4 regions of the Telluria sp. ZT3P39 genome follow, and region 1 is predicted to be linked to each of the others. Evidence: predicted binding sites of a transcription regulator. Region 1 holds the regulator's gene; each other region holds the start of a gene.
What was found. The regulator sigma-54, encoded in region 1, starts transcription at its own class of promoters, with help from an activator protein. The targets are predictions, from matches to a motif close to TGGCANGNAANCTGCTTT.
Positions count from the first base shown of each region.

Region 2: a site for sigma-54 is predicted at 2,455-2,472, ahead of AC56LR_RS17105 (PEP-CTERM sorting domain-containing protein). Genes of this name have one in related genera too.
Region 3: a site for sigma-54 is predicted at 2,394-2,411, ahead of AC56LR_RS17540 (TldD/PmbA family protein). Genes of this name have one in related genera too.
Region 4: a site for sigma-54 is predicted at 2,314-2,331, ahead of AC56LR_RS11770 (PEP-CTERM sorting domain-containing protein). Genes of this name have one in related genera too.

Region 1 is NZ_JCASIH010000015.1:2,193-6,345, reverse strand. It holds gene lptC (LPS export ABC transporter periplasmic protein LptC) at 1-340, shown strand, start outside; gene lptA (lipopolysaccharide transport periplasmic protein LptA) at 369-923, shown strand; gene lptB (LPS export ABC transporter ATP-binding protein) at 920-1,693, shown strand; gene AC56LR_RS14720 (RNA polymerase factor sigma-54) at 1,696-3,174, shown strand; gene hpf (ribosome hibernation-promoting factor, HPF/YfiA family) at 3,233-3,586, shown strand; gene AC56LR_RS14710 (enoyl-CoA hydratase/isomerase family protein) at 3,707-4,153, shown strand, end outside.
Region 2 is NZ_JCASIH010000021.1:3,535-7,687, reverse strand. It holds gene acpS (holo-ACP synthase) at 1-172, shown strand, start outside; gene uvrC (excinuclease ABC subunit UvrC) at 308-2,200, shown strand; gene AC56LR_RS17105 (PEP-CTERM sorting domain-containing protein) at 2,513-3,184, shown strand; gene pgsA (CDP-diacylglycerol--glycerol-3-phosphate 3-phosphatidyltransferase) at 3,380-3,958, shown strand; tRNA gene AC56LR_RS17095 (tRNA-Gly) at 4,060-4,135, shown strand.
Region 3 is NZ_JCASIH010000022.1:37,631-41,783, forward strand. It holds gene AC56LR_RS17530 (S1C family serine protease) at 1-1,230, opposite strand, end outside; gene AC56LR_RS17535 (class I SAM-dependent methyltransferase) at 1,366-2,157, opposite strand; gene AC56LR_RS17540 (TldD/PmbA family protein) at 2,560-4,153, shown strand, end outside.
Region 4 is NZ_JCASIH010000010.1:6,501-10,653, forward strand. It holds gene flgK (flagellar hook-associated protein FlgK) at 1-144, shown strand, start outside; gene flgL (flagellar hook-associated protein FlgL) at 179-1,408, shown strand; gene AC56LR_RS11770 (PEP-CTERM sorting domain-containing protein) at 1,639-2,256, opposite strand; gene AC56LR_RS11775 (hypothetical protein) at 2,427-2,900, opposite strand; gene AC56LR_RS11780 (NnrU family protein) at 3,090-3,779, shown strand; gene udk (uridine kinase) at 3,790-4,153, opposite strand, start outside.

The sequences.
Region 1 (4,153 bases):
GGTCGAGCAGCCGGTGGTGCAGGGCATGACCCCGGGGCGCCCGCGCACCACCGTGGTGGCCAACCGCGGCCGCATCTACCACGAAGAACACCGCGTCGACCTGCTCGGCAAGGTCGACATCCAGCGCCCCGCCACGCCCACCAGCGAAGCGCTGCGCGTACGCACCGAGGCACTCACCGTGCTGCCCGACGAAGAGATCATGAAGACCGACCAGCCGATCGTGATGCAGCTCGGCGCCTCCACCATCCGTGGCACCGGCATGGTCGCGAACAACGCGACCCAGAAGCTGCACCTGGCCAGCCGCGGCCAGATCGTCTATCCGCCACGCGCGCAACGCTAGCGCGCACGTCATCACAGGACAAGCACCCATGAAAAAAATCATCCTTGCCGCCCTTCTTGGCCTGGCCTCCCTCGGCGCCTTTGCCGAGCGCGCCGATTCGCTCAAGCAGGCCGTGATCAACTTCGACACCCTGGACGTCGACGAGGTCACGCAAACCCGCATCCTGACCGGCAACGTCGTGCTCACGCGCGGCACCCTGGTACTGAAATCCGACCGCGCCCAGGTGAAAGAAACTCCGGAAGGCTACATGAGCGTGACGCTTACCGCGGCGCCGGGCAAGCTGGCCACCTTCCGCCAGAAGCGCGACGGCGGCCCGGACCTGTGGGTCGAAGGCCAGGCCCAGCGCATCGAATACGACGAGCGCGCCGAGCTGGTGAAACTGTTCACGGCCGCCGAAGTGCGCGAGCTGGAAAGCGGGCGCATGACCAACGAAATCAAGGGTCCGTTCATCTCCTACGACAACCGCAAGGAAGTCGCCCAGGTGCGCAACGACGCCAGCGGCCAGAGCAAGGTTGGCGGCGGGCGCGGCACCCTGATCATCGCCCCGCGCCGTCCTGCAGCCGCAGAAGGCGGCAAGCAATGACGCTAGCCTCGACAAGCGTGCGCGAAGGCTGCAGCACCCTGATCGTCAAGGGATTGCAAAAGAGCTATGGCAAGCGGCTGGTGGTGCGCGACGTCTCGCTGCAGGTCGATTGCGGCGAAGTGGTCGGCCTGCTGGGCCCGAACGGCGCCGGCAAGACCACCTCGTTCTACATGATCGTCGGCCTGGTGCCGTCGGACGCCGGCTCGATCGACATCAATGGCACCGACATCTCGAGCCTGCCGATCCACCGGCGCGCGGTGCTGGGCCTGTCCTACCTGCCGCAGGAAGCCTCGGTGTTCCGCAAGCTCACGGTGGAAGAGAACATCCGCGCCGTGCTGGAACTGCAGCGCACCGATGAGGGCAAGGCCTTGTCGAAGGACGAGATCAACGAGCGCCTGGACACCCTGCTGGCCGAGCTGCAGATCGAGAAGCTGCGCGAGAGCCCGGCGCTGTCGCTGTCCGGCGGCGAGCGCCGCCGTGTGGAGATCGCGCGCGCGCTGGCGACCAACCCGCGCTTCGTGCTGTTAGATGAGCCGTTTGCCGGCGTGGACCCGATCGCCGTGATCGAGATCCAGCGCATCGTGCGCTTCCTGAAAGAGCGCAACATCGGCGTGCTGATCACGGACCACAACGTGCGCGAGACGCTCGGCATCTGCGACCGCGCCTACATCATCAACCAGGGGGCGGTGCTGGCCTCGGGCCGTCCGGACGACATCATCGCCGACGAGTCGGTGCGCCGCGTCTACCTCGGCGAACACTTCCGCATGTGACCATGAAACAGTCCCTGCAACTCCGCACTTCGCAGCACCTGGCGCTCACGCCGCAGCTGCAGCAGTCGATCCGCCTGCTGCAGTTGTCCACGCTCGAACTGCACCAGGAGCTCGAGCAGATACTGACCGATAACCCGCTGCTCGAACGCCTCGACGATCCGCTCGACCACTCGGTGCGCCTGCTGGCCGACGGCGCCATCAACAGCGCCCCCGCCAGCGGCGAAGCCCCGGCCGCGCAGCCGGCACAGGAAGGCGGCGAAGGCGAGGGCGCCAAGCCAGAGGCCGACGGCTTCGAAGACGGTGACCGCGACCGCGGCGAGCCTGACGGCGACTGGGGCGGCGAGGGCGGGGGCGCGCGCAGCGGCGACGACGAAGACGGCCGTCCGCAGCTGGAAGCCTGCAGCGTGTCGCTGCGCGAGCACCTGGCCGAACAGGTGCGCACCACCGGCTGCAGCGTGCGCGACCGCGCGCTGGCCGAACTGGTGATCGATGCGCTCGACGACAACGGCTATTTAGAGGAGCCGCTGGACGACATCCACGCGCGCCTGCCCGCCGAACTCGAGATCGAGATGGACGAGCTGCGCTGCGCGCTGGCGCTGGTGCAGAGCCTGGACCCGCTCGGCTGCGGCGCCCGCAGCGCGGCCGAATGCCTGGCCCTGCAGATCCGCCGCATGCCGGGCGTGCCGATGGTGACGCGGCGCCTGGCGCTGAAGATCGTCGAAGGCTACCTGAGCTGGTTCGCACAGCGCGAATACACCAAGCTCAAGAAGGCGCTGGACTGCGACGACGAAGACCTGCGCGAAGTGCAGGCCGTGGTCCGCCAGTGCAATCCGCATCCGGGCGCGGCCTTTGCGTCTGCCACCTCCGACTACGTGGTGCCGGACGTGATCGTGCGCCGCGCCAAGAGCGGCTGGTCGGTGATGCTGAATCCGGACGTGATGCCGAAATTGCGCGTCAACTCACTCTACGCCAACCTGCTCAAGCAGGGAAAAAGCGAAAGCCAGATGGGCGCGCAGCTGCAGGAAGCCAAGTGGCTGATCAAGAATATGCGCCAGCGTTTCGATACAATTTTGCGTGTGGCGGAGGCGATTGTAGAGCGCCAGCGCAACTTTTTCAGCCATGGCGCGGTTGCCATGCGTCCGCTTGTGCTGCGCGAGATTGCTGATACACTAGGCCTACACGAGAGCACGATTTCTCGCGTTACAACGCAGAAATACATGCTGACCCCCCACGGCATGTTTGAACTGAAATACTTCTTCGGAAGCCACGTCGCCACCGAAGCGGGGGGAGAAGCATCTTCCACGGCGATCCGCGCGCTTATTGCGCAATTGACAGGAGCAGAAGACCCTAAGAACCCTCTATCCGACAGCAAGATCGCGGAAATGCTCGGGGAACAAGGTATGGTCATTGCGCGCCGGACGGTAGCCAAATACCGTGAGGCGCTCAAGATTCCTCCCGTCAGCCTCCGCAAGTCTCTGTAACTGCACTGCCCACACCTACCTTGTGGCGCGGGCAGCGCGACATTTCAAAGGAGTGTGTATGAACCTCACTATCAGTGGTCATCATCTTGAAGTGACTCCCGCAATTCGTGAATACGTTCAGAATAAGCTCGAGCGCATTACCCGCCATTTCGATCACGTGATCGACACCCACGTGTTCCTCGCCATCGATAATCTCACCGAAAAAGAAAAACGGCAGAAAGCCGAGATCAACCTGCAAGTATCAGGAAAAATTTTGCATGTGGCCAGTGCCGCGCAAGACCTGTACGCGGCGATCGACACGCTGATGGACAGGCTGGACCGCCAGGTCATCAAGCATAAATCCATGCTGCAAAATCATAATCACGTGGCGCACAAGCGCCTGCCGGATCTCGGCGAAGCAGCCGCAGCGTAAATACGCGCAGCAGCAATGACAGCGAGGGCGTCTGAGGGGACGCCCTTTTTGCATCCAACAGGCTTCGCGTGCACGCGACTGTTCGGTAAAATGGATGTTTTTTCGATCACAGCACATCCCATGACCGACACCGTCCTGACCCGCGTCGCCAACCGCACCGGCGTCATTACGCTCGACCGGCCGAAGGCCCTGAACTCCCTGTCGCTCGACATGGTGCGCGCGCTCACCGCGATCCTGCGCGACTGGCAGCATGACACCGGCATCGACGCGGTCGTCATCACCAGCTCGAGCGAGAAAGCCTTGTGCGCGGGCGGCGACATCCGCTTCTTCCACGAGATGGGGCATGTGGGGCCGACTGGCGGCAGCGCGCTGCTGGAAGACTTCTTCACCGAAGAATACGCACTGAACCACCTGATCCATTTCTACCCGAAGCCGTATATCGCGCTGATGGATGGCGTGGTGATGGGCGGCGGCATGGGCATCGCCCAGGGCGGCCCCGATTGCGGCCTGCGCATCGTCACCGAACGCAGCAAGGTCGCCATGCCCGAGGTGAATATCGGCCTGTTC
Region 2 (4,153 bases), on a different contig from region 1:
CTGGCGCTCGGCCCAGGTCCTGAACGGACCGGGCGGCAAGCCCATCATCGTCTGCAGTGGGGCGCTCGCACAATTCATGCAAGACTATGGCCTCAGCGCCCAGGTGACACTCAGCGACGAGGCCGACTACGGCGTCGCTTTCGTGATCGTGACCCAGGACCTGGCGACCTAGTCGCTGAAACGGAAAGCAGTGGGCAAGGCAGAGCACATATCCGCGCCGGAGGAGCAGCCGGCGCGTCCCCGAACCACCAGCACCAGGAGCAAGGCCGTGCCCGCGCCCCGCGCGCGGCCGGACAGTTGGCAGGCCATGAAAGAAGAATTGAAAGCGACATTGAACGAAGACGCCGCCGAGCCGGTCAAGCCCAGCGAATCGGCGCGCGAGCGCGTGCTCGATACCGTCGCCAAGCTGCCCGACCTGCCGGGCGTCTACCGCTATCTCGACGCCAACCAGAACGTGCTCTACGTCGGCAAGGCGCGCAATCTCAAGAAACGGGTGTCGAGCTATTTTCAGAAGACCCAGTCGAGCCCGCGTATCGCGATGATGGTGGGGCAGATTGCCAACCTGGAAACCACGGTGACCAGCAGCGAGGCCGAAGCCCTGATCCTGGAAAACAACCTGATCAAGTCGCTCAAGCCGCGCTACAACATCCTGTTCCGCGACGATAAAAGCTACCCCTACATCAAGATCTCTAGCGGCAAAGCCCCGCGCATGGGCTATTACCGCGGCACGCTGGACAAGAAGAACCAGTACTTCGGTCCTTTCCCGAGCGCCTGGGCAGCCAAGGAATCGATGCAGCTGCTGCAGAAGGTGTTCATGCTGCGCACCTGCGAGGACAGCGTGTATGCCAACCGCACGCGTCCCTGCCTGCTGCACCAGATCGGCCGCTGCAGCGCGCCTTGCGTCGACCTGGTCACGCCCGAGCAATACCAGCTCGACGTGGAAAACGCCGCGCGCTTCCTGCGCGGGCGCCAGACCGAGGTGCTTGCCGACCTCGAGCAGAAGATGCAGGCCTATGCCATGGAGCTCAAGTTCGAGCAGGCAGCAAGCATCCGCAACCAGATCCAGGCCCTGTCCAAGGTGCTGCACGCCCAGAGCATGGAAACCGTGGGCGACGCCGACGTCGACATCATCGCGGTGGTGGTGCAGGGCGGCCGCGCCTGCGTCAACCTGGCGATGGTGCGCGGCGGGCGCCACCTGGGCGACCGCGCCTATTTCCCGGCGCACGTCGGCGAATCGCTGGGCGAATGCCCATTGGACGTCGAGGTGCTGTGCGCCTTCCTGGCCCAGCATTATTCCGGCCAGTTCATTCCGAACACGCTGATCCTGAACATCGAGTTCGACCAGCCCGAACTGATCATGGCCTTGTCCGAGCAGTGCGGCCACCGCATCAACCTGATCTTCCAGCCGCAGGGGCAGCGCCGCCAGTGGCTCGAGATGGCCGGCAAGGGCGCCGAGCTGGCGCTGGCGCGGCTGCTGTCCGAACAGGGCTCGCAGCAGGCGCGCACCCGCGCGCTGGCCGACGCCCTGCAGCTGGACAGCGAAGACCTGGACACCCTGCGCATCGAATGCTTCGACATCAGCCATACCGGTGGCGAGGCGACCCAGGCGTCCTGCGTGGTGTTCCACCACCACCAGATGCAGAACGGCGAATACCGCCGCTTCAACATCAACGGCATCACGCCGGGCGACGATTACGCGGCGATGCGCCAGGTGCTTCAGCGGCGCTACGAGAAGGTGGCGAACGGGGAGGGCGTCATGCCCGACATCGTGCTGGTCGACGGCGGCAAGGGGCAGGTCGAGATGGCGCGCCAGGTCTTCGTCGAACTGGGCCTGGACATCGGCATGATCGTCGGCGTGGCCAAGGGCGAGGCGCGTCGGGTCGGCCTGGAAACCCTGATCTTCGCCGACACCCGCCCGCCCCAGGAGCTGGGCAAGGAATCGGCGGCGCTGATGCTGGTCGCCATGATCCGCGACGAGGCGCACCGGTTTGCGATTACCGGCATGCGCGCCAAGCGCGCCAAGGCCCGGCAAGCTTCGCGCCTGGAAGAGATCGAAGGCATCGGCGCCAAGCGCCGCCAGCGCCTGCTGGCCCGCTTCGGCGGCCTGCGCGGGGTGGTGGATGCCAGCGTGGAAGACCTGATGTCGGTGGAAGGCATCTCCAGCACGCTGGCCGAAGAGATCTACCGGCAGCTGCATTGAAGGAAGCAGGGGCGCCAGCACGGCCCCTTTTTTGACGAAGTCCCTGACACTTTCCCGTGGATGCGCTTCCTGCCGATGCTCGGGCGCGCCAGGCCCGGCGTCACCAGTTGAGCCCCGGCAATGCCCCCGCCACTCATGCGATGAGCATAATTCACACTCTCTCTTCCTTTTGGTGGTGTCGGCAAATTTGACGATTTTGCGTCCTGGTTTCCGCTGCGACTTACAAGTGCTTGTATTTACTGGTTATTCCTTCTTGGCATGATCTATGCTTATAGAGCAACGCAGTACTCATAACCATAAAGGGATCGTGCCATGAAAGCGTCGTTACTCAAGAACCTGATCACCACCACTGTTGCCGCTGCCGCATTCGCGGCGGGCGCAGTGCAAGCAGCACCTGTTTCGTTCACCATCACCGCAGCAACGGTCACTGGCGACGCCACCGGCTACGGTGTCGAAGCAACCGAAAGCAATGCGTCGACCCTGCTGGACGTGCTGTTCCCGACCACGGCCATCCTCACCCAGAATTTCAACCTGACCGTGGGCGGCCTGCCGTACACCTTCAATATCGGCAACATCATCTTCCGCGAGGCGAACAACCAGCCGGGCATCACCGCCGGCGAAATGGACAACCTCGGCGTGACGGCGACCTTTACCTTCACCGCCCCGGCTGGCGGCGGCACCAAGATCGTGACCACGACCGCTGTCGCAGACCTGGGCCAGACCCAGGATAACGTCACCGACTTCACGATCGACTGGACGCCGCTGACCGTCGGCTTCGGCACCTATGGCCAGTACGAGATTTCCCTGAATGACCTGTTCTTCGACGGCCGCGACCAGTCGAACGCACGCACCCGGATGCAGACCGCCACGATCAAACTGCTGCGCGAAGACGTCCGGCCCGCCAATGTTCCTGAGCCGGGTTCGCTCGCGCTGGCCGGCCTGGGCATGATGGCTGCCGTCGCCGTGCGTCGCCGTAAACGGTAATCCGCCCCGAGAGGGCGGATACGAGAGACTGCGCGGCTTGCCGCGCAGTTTTTTTTCGCATTCTTCTGGAAAGCCGGGCAGGGCGGCAGGACATCGGCAGGAATCTCGGGGATACGGTCGCGTCATCTAGTCCAATTGGCAATAGCCATGTAGACTAGCGGCGCAAACTTTCATTCCTGTAATCAGTGCTTTCCTATGCCTTTCAACATCCCGATTCTCCTGACCTGGTTACGCGTAGCGCTGATTCCCCTCGTTGTAGGCGTCTTCTACCTTCCCACCCACTGGCTGCCGCTGGCCGACCGCAACCTGGCGGCGACCCTGGTGTTCACCATTGCCGCCATCACCGACTGGTTCGACGGCTTCCTGGCGCGGCGCTGGAACCAGACCTCGGCCTTCGGCGCCTTCCTCGATCCGGTGGCGGACAAGCTGATGGTGGCCGGCGCCTTGCTGGTGCTGGTGCAGCTCGACCGGGTGAACGCCATCATCGCCTTCATCATCATCGGCCGCGAAATCACCATTTCGGCCCTGCGCGAATGGATGGCCCAGCTCGGTGCGACCAAGTCGGTAGCCGTCAGCTCGCTCGGCAAGATCAAGACCGCCGCCCAGATGACCGCGATCCCGATGCTGCTCTACCATGACGTGCTGTTCGGGATCGATACCCACTACTGGGGAGAATACTTCCTGTGGCTGGCCGGCGTGCTGACGGTCTGGTCGATGTTCTACTACCTGCGCCGCGCCTGGCCGCTCATCAAGGAGAAGGCGTCGAGCCTGTAAACGAGGCTTGTAGAAATGTTCTGCGTCATCCTTGACGTATGGAATAGAATCTCTATAATGCCTGCCTGTTGCGACAACATCGCAGCAGGATGGTAGACAAAGCGGGAGTAGCTCAGTTGGTAGAGCGCAACCTTGCCAAGGTTGAGGTCGAGAGTTCGAGACTCTTCTCCCGCTCCAGTTTTCAGATTGCACGAT
Region 3 (4,153 bases), on a different contig from region 1:
CAGCGGGCTGTCGTTGAAGCTGTAGGCGTTCATCGCCGGCGCACTCGAGACCAGGAAGGACAGGAACTCGCTGGTCGCGCGCGTGAACACCGCCGGGCCATACACGAAGTAGGACGGATAGCCGCCGTTCAGGTCCGGGATCAGGAGCGGGCGCGGGCCGCTGGCCGGCACCTCCACCCGCATGGTTTTACCGCCGCGCACGATGGTCATCGGCAGCTTGCCGTTTTTCGCCACCTGCTGGATGCGGTACTGGAAGCGCACGCGCAGGTTCGAGCCCAGCTTCACCATGCCCTGGTTGTCGATCGGGTGCTCGCCGATGTGGGTGACGATGTCCCATTCCTTGAGCGGCCAGCCGGCATCGGTTTTATACGGGCGGTGCACCACCGCGCCTTCCACCGACTTGTCGAGCTTCAGGTACTGGCGCAGCGCCGGATTTTCCAGCGTCTGGATGCTGTCGTGCAGCAGCGGCTTGCCGTCATAGCGGCCGTCCGCCACGTCTTTGAGGAACAGCTCGATCTCTTCGTTCGGGATCACATAGCCGATGTTCTGGGCATTGGTCGCCATCGAGAAGGCCAGGCCGATCATCTTGTCGCCGGCGATCACCGGGCCGCCGCTGTTGCCCGGGTTGATCGGGGCATCGATCTGGATGCGCAGGCCCGAGCTGAACGAGCCGTAGCCGACGAATTCCACGCGCGAGACGATGCCGCGGGTGGTCGAGAGCGAATTGCCGCCCACCGGATAGCCATAGGCGAAGACCGCTTCGCGCACGTCCGGCAACACGGCCGCGCGCGGCACCGCCGGGCGCTTGTCGAAGAAGGAAGCGTCGTCCAGTTCCAGCACCGCCAGGTCCAGGCCGCGCGCCAGCGCGATGACCTTGGCCGACACCTTGTCGCCCGACTGGCTGGCCTGCACCTCGACCTGGCTGGCGTAGCCGACCACGTGGGCATTGGTCAGGATGCGCTTGCCCTCGATGATGACGCCCGAGCCGGTCACGTCGACCGGGGACTGCTTGGCCCACGGCTTGTACGGATCCGGACGGCGCACGGTGGCGAAAATCTTGACGACCGAGTTCTCGACGGACGGCAGGGCCGGCGCGGTGGTGGCGGATGGAGTCGCGGTCGCCGGCGAGGGCGGGGTCGCAGGCGTCGGGGCTGGCGGGGTGGTGTCCTGTGCGTGGACGAGGCCTGCCATGGCGAATGCCACGGCGGCGGCGAGGCGGACAATCTTCATAAATTCCTTCGGTGGCTCAATCGGTTCGAACTGGATGGGTCAAGCCGCCAGAATATACACGCTCGCCGCCGAAGGAAACACACGAATCTTCACGGCCGGAGAGGGGGAGCTCCCCGGCCGCGGTGCCGATGCGGCTTACTGCTTGACGAACTTGAGCGTCATGCGGTCGCTCTCGCCGATCGCCATGTACTTCTCGCGGTCCTTGTCCTTGTTGGCAAGTACCGGCGGCAGGGTCCAGACGCCTTTCTCGTGATCGGCGGTGTCCTTCGGATTGGCATTGACTTCCGATTTGCCGGCCAGCTTGAAGCCCGCGCTTTCCACGGTCTTGATCACCCAGGCTTCGTGCACATAGCCGCTCGAGGCCTTGGCGTCCTGCGTCATCTTGGCCGGCAGGCGGTGGTCGACGATGCCCAGCACGCCGCCCGGTTTGAGCACCTTGTGGATTTCCTTGAAGGTGGTCTTGAGGGCGTCTTCGCCGTTGCCGACCCAGTTGTGCAGGTTGCGGAAGGTGAGCACCATGTCGACGCTGTTCGGCGCCGCGATCGCATAGGTCGCTGGCGGCTCGAACACCGATGGCACTACCTTGTCGTAGAGCGCCGGGTTCGAGTCGAGCTTCTTCTTGAAGGCCATGCCGTAGCGCTTCTCCGGCGCGATCGCTTCGCCCGCGCCAATGAGCTTGCCCTTGTCGCGCAGGTAGGGCGCGAGGATCTCGGTGTACCAGCCGCCCGATGGCGCCAGTTCCACCACCGTCATGGTCGGCTTGATGCCGAAGAAGGTGAGGGTCTCGTAGGGATGGCGGGCGCTGTCGCGCGCCTTGTTGGCCGCGCTGCGGTGTTCGCCCGCGATGGCCGCTTTCAGTGCGTCGTCCGCGTGGGCCGCGCCGGCCATGCCGGTGGCCAGCATCGCAGCCAGGATCAGTCGTTTCATCGGTTCGGGGTCTCCAGAAGTTGTTGTGCGCGGCTGGGCGGAACGCCGCCGCCGCGCTGATGATCCGGCAGCCCGGACCGGCAGTCAAGCGTTCCCTGTATATGCATATTCGACGCGCGATCTTGTCCCGTTGTTGTCCGGAAAATGTCCGCGGCGGACACGGCGGACAGCCGCGCGGACACCAGGCTGGACAGTGCTCGGCATCCAAAATCAAGTACTTGGCGAAGGCTTTGATATGGCACAACAATTGCCTATTCAAATCCTCATGTTGCTGCTAATGTTGCCAGGTTTTTCGTCGCAATCATTGCCTGGTAAAGAAAATTACCAGCGCCGTACATACAAGAGCGGACCGTGAAGCCGGCGGGACCGCTGTCCAGAAACAGGTAGATTTCAGGAGGCACGATGGAACGCCGTACTTTTCTAAACTTCAGCAGCCTGGCCCTGGCCACGACCATGGTTCCGTTCAGCCGCGCGATCGCCGCTGAAGAGCTATTGAGCAGCATGCCGACCGCCGCCAAGAAGGCGCTCGCCGACGTCGCGCTGAACGCCGCCACCAAGGCCGGCGCCAGCTACGCGGACGTGCGCATCGGCCGCTACCTGAACCAGTTCATCACCACCCGCGACCTGAACGTCGAGAACGTGGCCAACACCGAGTCGGCCGGCATCGGCGTGCGCGTGATCGCGAGCGGCGCCTACGGCTTCGCCGCCACCTCCGACATGAGCAGCGACGGCATCGCCAATGCGGCGCGCCAGGCCGTGGCAATCGCCAAGGCCAATGCCAAGCTGCAGTCGGAGCCGGTGCGTCTCGCACCAGTCAAGGGCGTCGGCGAAGTGTCGTGGGCCACGCCGATCAAGAAGGACTGGCGCACGGTGCCGATCAAGGAAAAGGCCGACCTGCTGATCGCCGCCAACAAGGCCGGCATGGACGGCGGCGCGACCTTCATGAATTCGATGCTGTTCCAGGTGAACCAGCAGAAGTATTTCGCTTCCACCGACGGCTCCTACATCGAGCAGGACGTGCACCGCCTGTGGGCCCCGTTCCAGGCCACCGCCGTGGATAAAACCACCGGCAAGTTCCGTTCGCGCTCGGGTCTGGGCGCGCCGGTCGGCATGGGCTACGAATACCTGGACGCACGTCCCGAGCACAAGATCAAGGCGGCCGGCGGCGTCGCCACCCTGTACACCGGTTCGTATGACCTGATCGAAGACGCGAAGGCCGCCGGCCGCGACGCCAAGATGAAGCTGACCGCCAAGTCGGTCACGCCGGGCAAGTACGACCTGATGCTCTCGCCGGAACACCTGTGGCTGACCATCCACGAGAACGTCGGCCACCCGACGGAACTGGACCGCGTGCTCGGCTACGAAGCCAACTACGCCGGCACCAGCTTCGCCACGCTCGACAAATGGGAAACCAAGAAATTCAAGTACGGTAACCCGATGGTCAACCTGTACGCGGACAAGGTCACCCCGGGCTCGCTTGGCGCCGTCGGCTACGACGACGAGGGCGTCAAGACGAAGAAGTGGGACATCATCAAGGACGGCATCCTGGTCAACTACCAGGCCACGCGCGACCAGGCCCACATCATCGGCGAAAAGGAATCGCACGGCTGCTCGTACGCCGACAGCTGGAGCTCGGTGCAGTTCCAGCGCATGCCGAACGTCTCGCTGGCGGCCGGCAAGAAGAAGCTGACCCCGGACGAGATGGTCAAGGACATCAAGAAGGGCATCTACATCGTCGGCGACGGTTCGTTCTCGATCGACCAGCAGCGCTACAACTTCCAGTTCGGCGGCCAGCTGTTCTACGAAATCAAGGACGGCAAGATCGGCCCGATGCTCGAGGACGTCGCCTACCAGGCCAACACCCAGGAATTCTGGAATGCCTGCAGCGCGATCTGCGACGAGCGCGACTGGCGCATGGGCGGCTCCTTCTTCGACGGCAAAGGACAGCCGCCGCAGATCAGCATCGTCTCGCACGGTTCGAGCACGACCCGTTTCA
Region 4 (4,153 bases), on a different contig from region 1:
GGCGCGGCCCAGGACGTCTCGGGCGTGAACCTGGACGAGGAAGCGACCAACCTGATCAAGTACCAGCAGGCCTACCAGGCTGCCGGCAAGGTCATGCAGATCGCGGGCAGCATCTTCGACACGCTGCTCTCGATCGGCCGCTGATTGACCGAATAACAGCATCAAGCACGAGGCACCCATGCGCATCAGCTCACTTTCCATCTACAGCAACGCGACCAGCCAGCTCAATTCGCTGCAGAGCGCACTCGCGCGCACCCAGATGCAGCTCTCGACCGAGCGCCGTATCCTGACCCCGGCCGACGATCCGGTGGCCTCGGCGCGCGTGCTCGAAGTGAGCCAGACGAAGGAGATGAATACCCAGTTCGCCACCAACCGCGCCAGTGCGCGCTCGTCGCTGACGACGGTCGAAGGCGCGCTGCAAAACGCCGGCAACCTGCTGCAGGACATCCAGGAGCTGGCGGTCACCGCCGGTAACGGCAGCATGCTGCCGATCGACCGCAACGTGCTGGCCACCGAACTGGAAGGGCGCCTGGCCGACCTGCTGGGCGTGGCCAACAGCACCGACGGCGCCGGCGGCTACCTGTTCTCCGGTTACATGGCCACCACCCAGCCGTTTACGCCGACGCCCGGCGGCGCCCAGTACGAAGGCGACCAGGGCCAGCGCCAGCTGCAGGTGGCGGCTTCGCGCCGCATGCCGCTGTCGGCCTCGGGCAGCGCGGTATTCGAGAACAACCCGACCGGCAACGGCAGCTTCCAGACCCAGGCGGCGGCCGGCAACAAGGGCGCCGGCGTCATCTCGTCCGGTTCGGTGGTCGACCGCAGCCTGGCCAACGCCGGCCGCGACTACAAGCTCACCTTCGCGGTCAGCGGCTCCCCGGCGGTGACCACCTACAGCGTGGTCGACACCACTACCGGCACCGATGTGGCGGTACCGGGCATGACCGCCCAAGCCTACGAAGCGGGCAAGGCGATCACCTTCGGCGGCCTGAGTTTCGACATCAAGGGCGAACCGGCCGACGGCGACAACTTCACCGCCAAGCCGAGCGAAAAGCAGTCGGTGTTCACGACCGTGACCAACCTGATCGCGGCGCTGCGCGCGCCGGCCGACGGCTCCACCGGCAAGGCCGCGCTGGCCAACAACATCGGTACGGCGCTGGACAACCTGAAGTCCTCGCACGACAACGTGCTGACCGTGCAGGCCTCGGTGGGCGCCCACATGAAGGAACTCGACTACCTCGACAGCGCCGGCGACGACCTCGACATCCAGTACGCCGCCACGCTGTCGGACCTGCAGGACCTGGACATGGTCAAGGCCATTTCCGACTTCTCGGCCCAGCAAATGACGCTGCAGGCGGCGCAGATGTCGTTCAAGACGATGTCGGGACTGTCGCTGTTCAACTACCTGTAAGCGGCCGGGCAGGGCCTGCGAAAACGGAGAGCTGGCATGAAGCGTAGGGTTGCCGGCTTCGCCGGCCGCGCGGTGATAGTTACAATATGAACCGGCGCACGGACTGCATCACCGTGATCTGAACGCGCGGCCGGGAAAACCCGGCCACCCTACAGCGGCGGGACAAGGCCCGCAAAAGCAAAAGAGCCGGCATGCGCCGGCTCTTTGCTTTTGGCGGAACGATCTGCCGATCAGCCGCGCTTGCGGCGCGCAGCGCCCAGACCGGCCAGGCCCAGGCCGAGCAGGGCCAGCGATGCCGGTTCCGGCACGTCGTTCGCCTGGATGTTATCCAGGCTGAAGTAGGAGTTGCCGCCATTGTTGGTGAAGGTGACGTAGGACAGGTTATCGAAACCGCTCAGCGAAAACGCCTGGAAGTCGACGCCGGCGCCCGGGCCGTCCTGCAGCCAGTCGAGTGCGAACGATTGCGAGACCGTGCCGCCGCCCGCGAGGTAGCCGGTCACCATGATGCCCTTGGCCCACAGGCCGCTCGACTGGCCATGTGCTTCGGCGCCGTCGAAGCCGGTCAGCGAGAATGCGTTGCCGCTGGTCGATGCCAGCTTGATGCCCGCGCCATGCGCCAGGACGTAGGTGCTGCCGTTGTCCGGGCAGGCGGGGCCGCAGAAATATGTGTTGGCGATAGCGGCCTGGTAGCCGTTGGTGCCGAGGGTCGTGGCGGTATAGCCTTGTTCGTCGACGCTGCTGAAGAACGAGACCGAGTCGCGGTCGAAGCTCAGGGTAGTGGCTTGTGCGGGAGCGATGGCCAGCAGTGCGGTAGCGAAGGCGGCGGCGAAGGTAGCGGTCTTGAACATGGTTTTTCCTGATTGGCTGAAATGGGTAGGAGACGATATCGTCTTGACCCATGCCTATTAGCAATTGCCGTGCCAGCAGGAAATAAACCTGTGTTTACAGATACTTGCGTTTAATCAAGTAATAGTTCCAGAGTGAACTGTAAAGAAAGTCGACAGCGGTGTTGCGTGGATCAGGCGTGCTTCGGCCGCGTGGCCAGCGCGACGACCGCGATACCCGCCGCGACGATCAGCGCGTCTTCGATCAGGCCGCTCCTGGTCTGGCCGATACGCGCCATCGCCTGCTTGCGCACGGCCAGCGTGCCGTAGGCGAGCGGCACGGCGGTGGCGACGGCGACGGCCGCGCCGGCCCGTTCGCTGCCGCGTGGCGCCAGGGCGGCACCGGCGATCCCCGCGCTCATGACGCGCGCCAGCAGTCCCAGGAAGACGGTGCGGTCGGGCGCGGACTTCATCTTGTCGCCGTACAGCTCACCTGCACCCATGGCCAGCGCGCCGTATTTGAACAGGGGACGATCGAGGATGAAGAGTTCGCCCGGAGTACGGCGGCCGACGAGGCGCGCCGCCGCGAGGGTCGCCATGGGCGTCATCGAGCGCGCGCTTGCGACGGCGCCAATCAGGGCGGAGGAGAGCAGGCTGCGGAAGTTCATTGTTATTGGTCCCTGTGCGGTGGAGGTTTCTCGAGCCGTCAAGTAGAGGCTGGCTCGACGATTCTAACCACGCTGCCCGCCCGGGTGTCGCCACCCACGCCTTGGGAGAGCCCGGCAGCCGCATTGGGCATATTGTGTTTACTGCATCTGCTATAGTTGGCGTCACCACTAACATTAAAGGAGCAGCGCATGGACAAGTCGATGTTGCTGCTGGCATGTGCCGGCGCCTTCGTGGGGTCGCATTTCCTGCTGTCGCATCCCTTGCGACGCCCGCTGGTCGCCGCGCTGGGCGAAAAAGGCTTCCTGGCGCTGTATTCCGTCGTGGCCTTCGCCACTTTGTGGGGAATCTCCTGGGCCTATCCGAAAGCGCCGACCACTGCGCCGCTATGGGAAGTTGGCGATGTACTCTGGGCGCTGGGCACCGTCCTGATGCTGGCCGCGTCCATCCTGCTGCTCGGTTCGCTCATCCGCAACCCGGCCTTGCCCGGCGCCTCGAACGCCGCCAGCGCGCAGGCGAAAGGCGTGTACGCCATCACCCGGCATCCGATGCTGTGGGCCTTCGCCATCTGGGGCGTGGTGCATATCCTGGTGTATCCGGTGACCAAGAACATCATCGTCGCCGTGGCCATCATCGTGCTGTCGCTGGTGGGCGCGGCGCTGCAGGACCGCAAGAAGGCCGCGCTCGATCCGCAGGGCTGGAGCGCCTGGCAGGGGCGCACCAGCTACTGGCCATTCCAGGCGATCGTGCAGGGCAGGGCGCGCTTCGGCGGCTTCGGCGCCCATGCGCTGGGCGGCGGACTGGCCGTGTGGCTGCTGGCGACCTGGGCGCACATTCCGCTGGCCGGCCGGGCGGCGGGTATCTGGCGCTGGCTGGTGTGAGGCGTCCGAACTAAGGACGCTTCAACTGGCCGATGACGCTTGCCACCTTGGTGGTGATCACATCGACCGCCGGGCCATTGGCGCCGTGGGGCAGGATGACGTCGGCGTGACGCTTGGTCGGCTCGATGAACTGCTTGTGCATCGGGCGCACCGTTTCCATGTACTGGCCGACGATGCTCTCCACCGAGCGCCCGCGTTCGGTAATGTCCCTTTGCATGCGCCGGATGAAGCGCACGTCGGGCGCGGTGTCGACGAAGATCTTCAGCGACATCATGTTGCGCAAGTCGGCATCGTACAAGGCAAACAGGCCTTCGATCACGATGACCGGCGCCGGCTTGACCGGAATGGTCTTGTTGGAGCGGTTGTCGATCGTG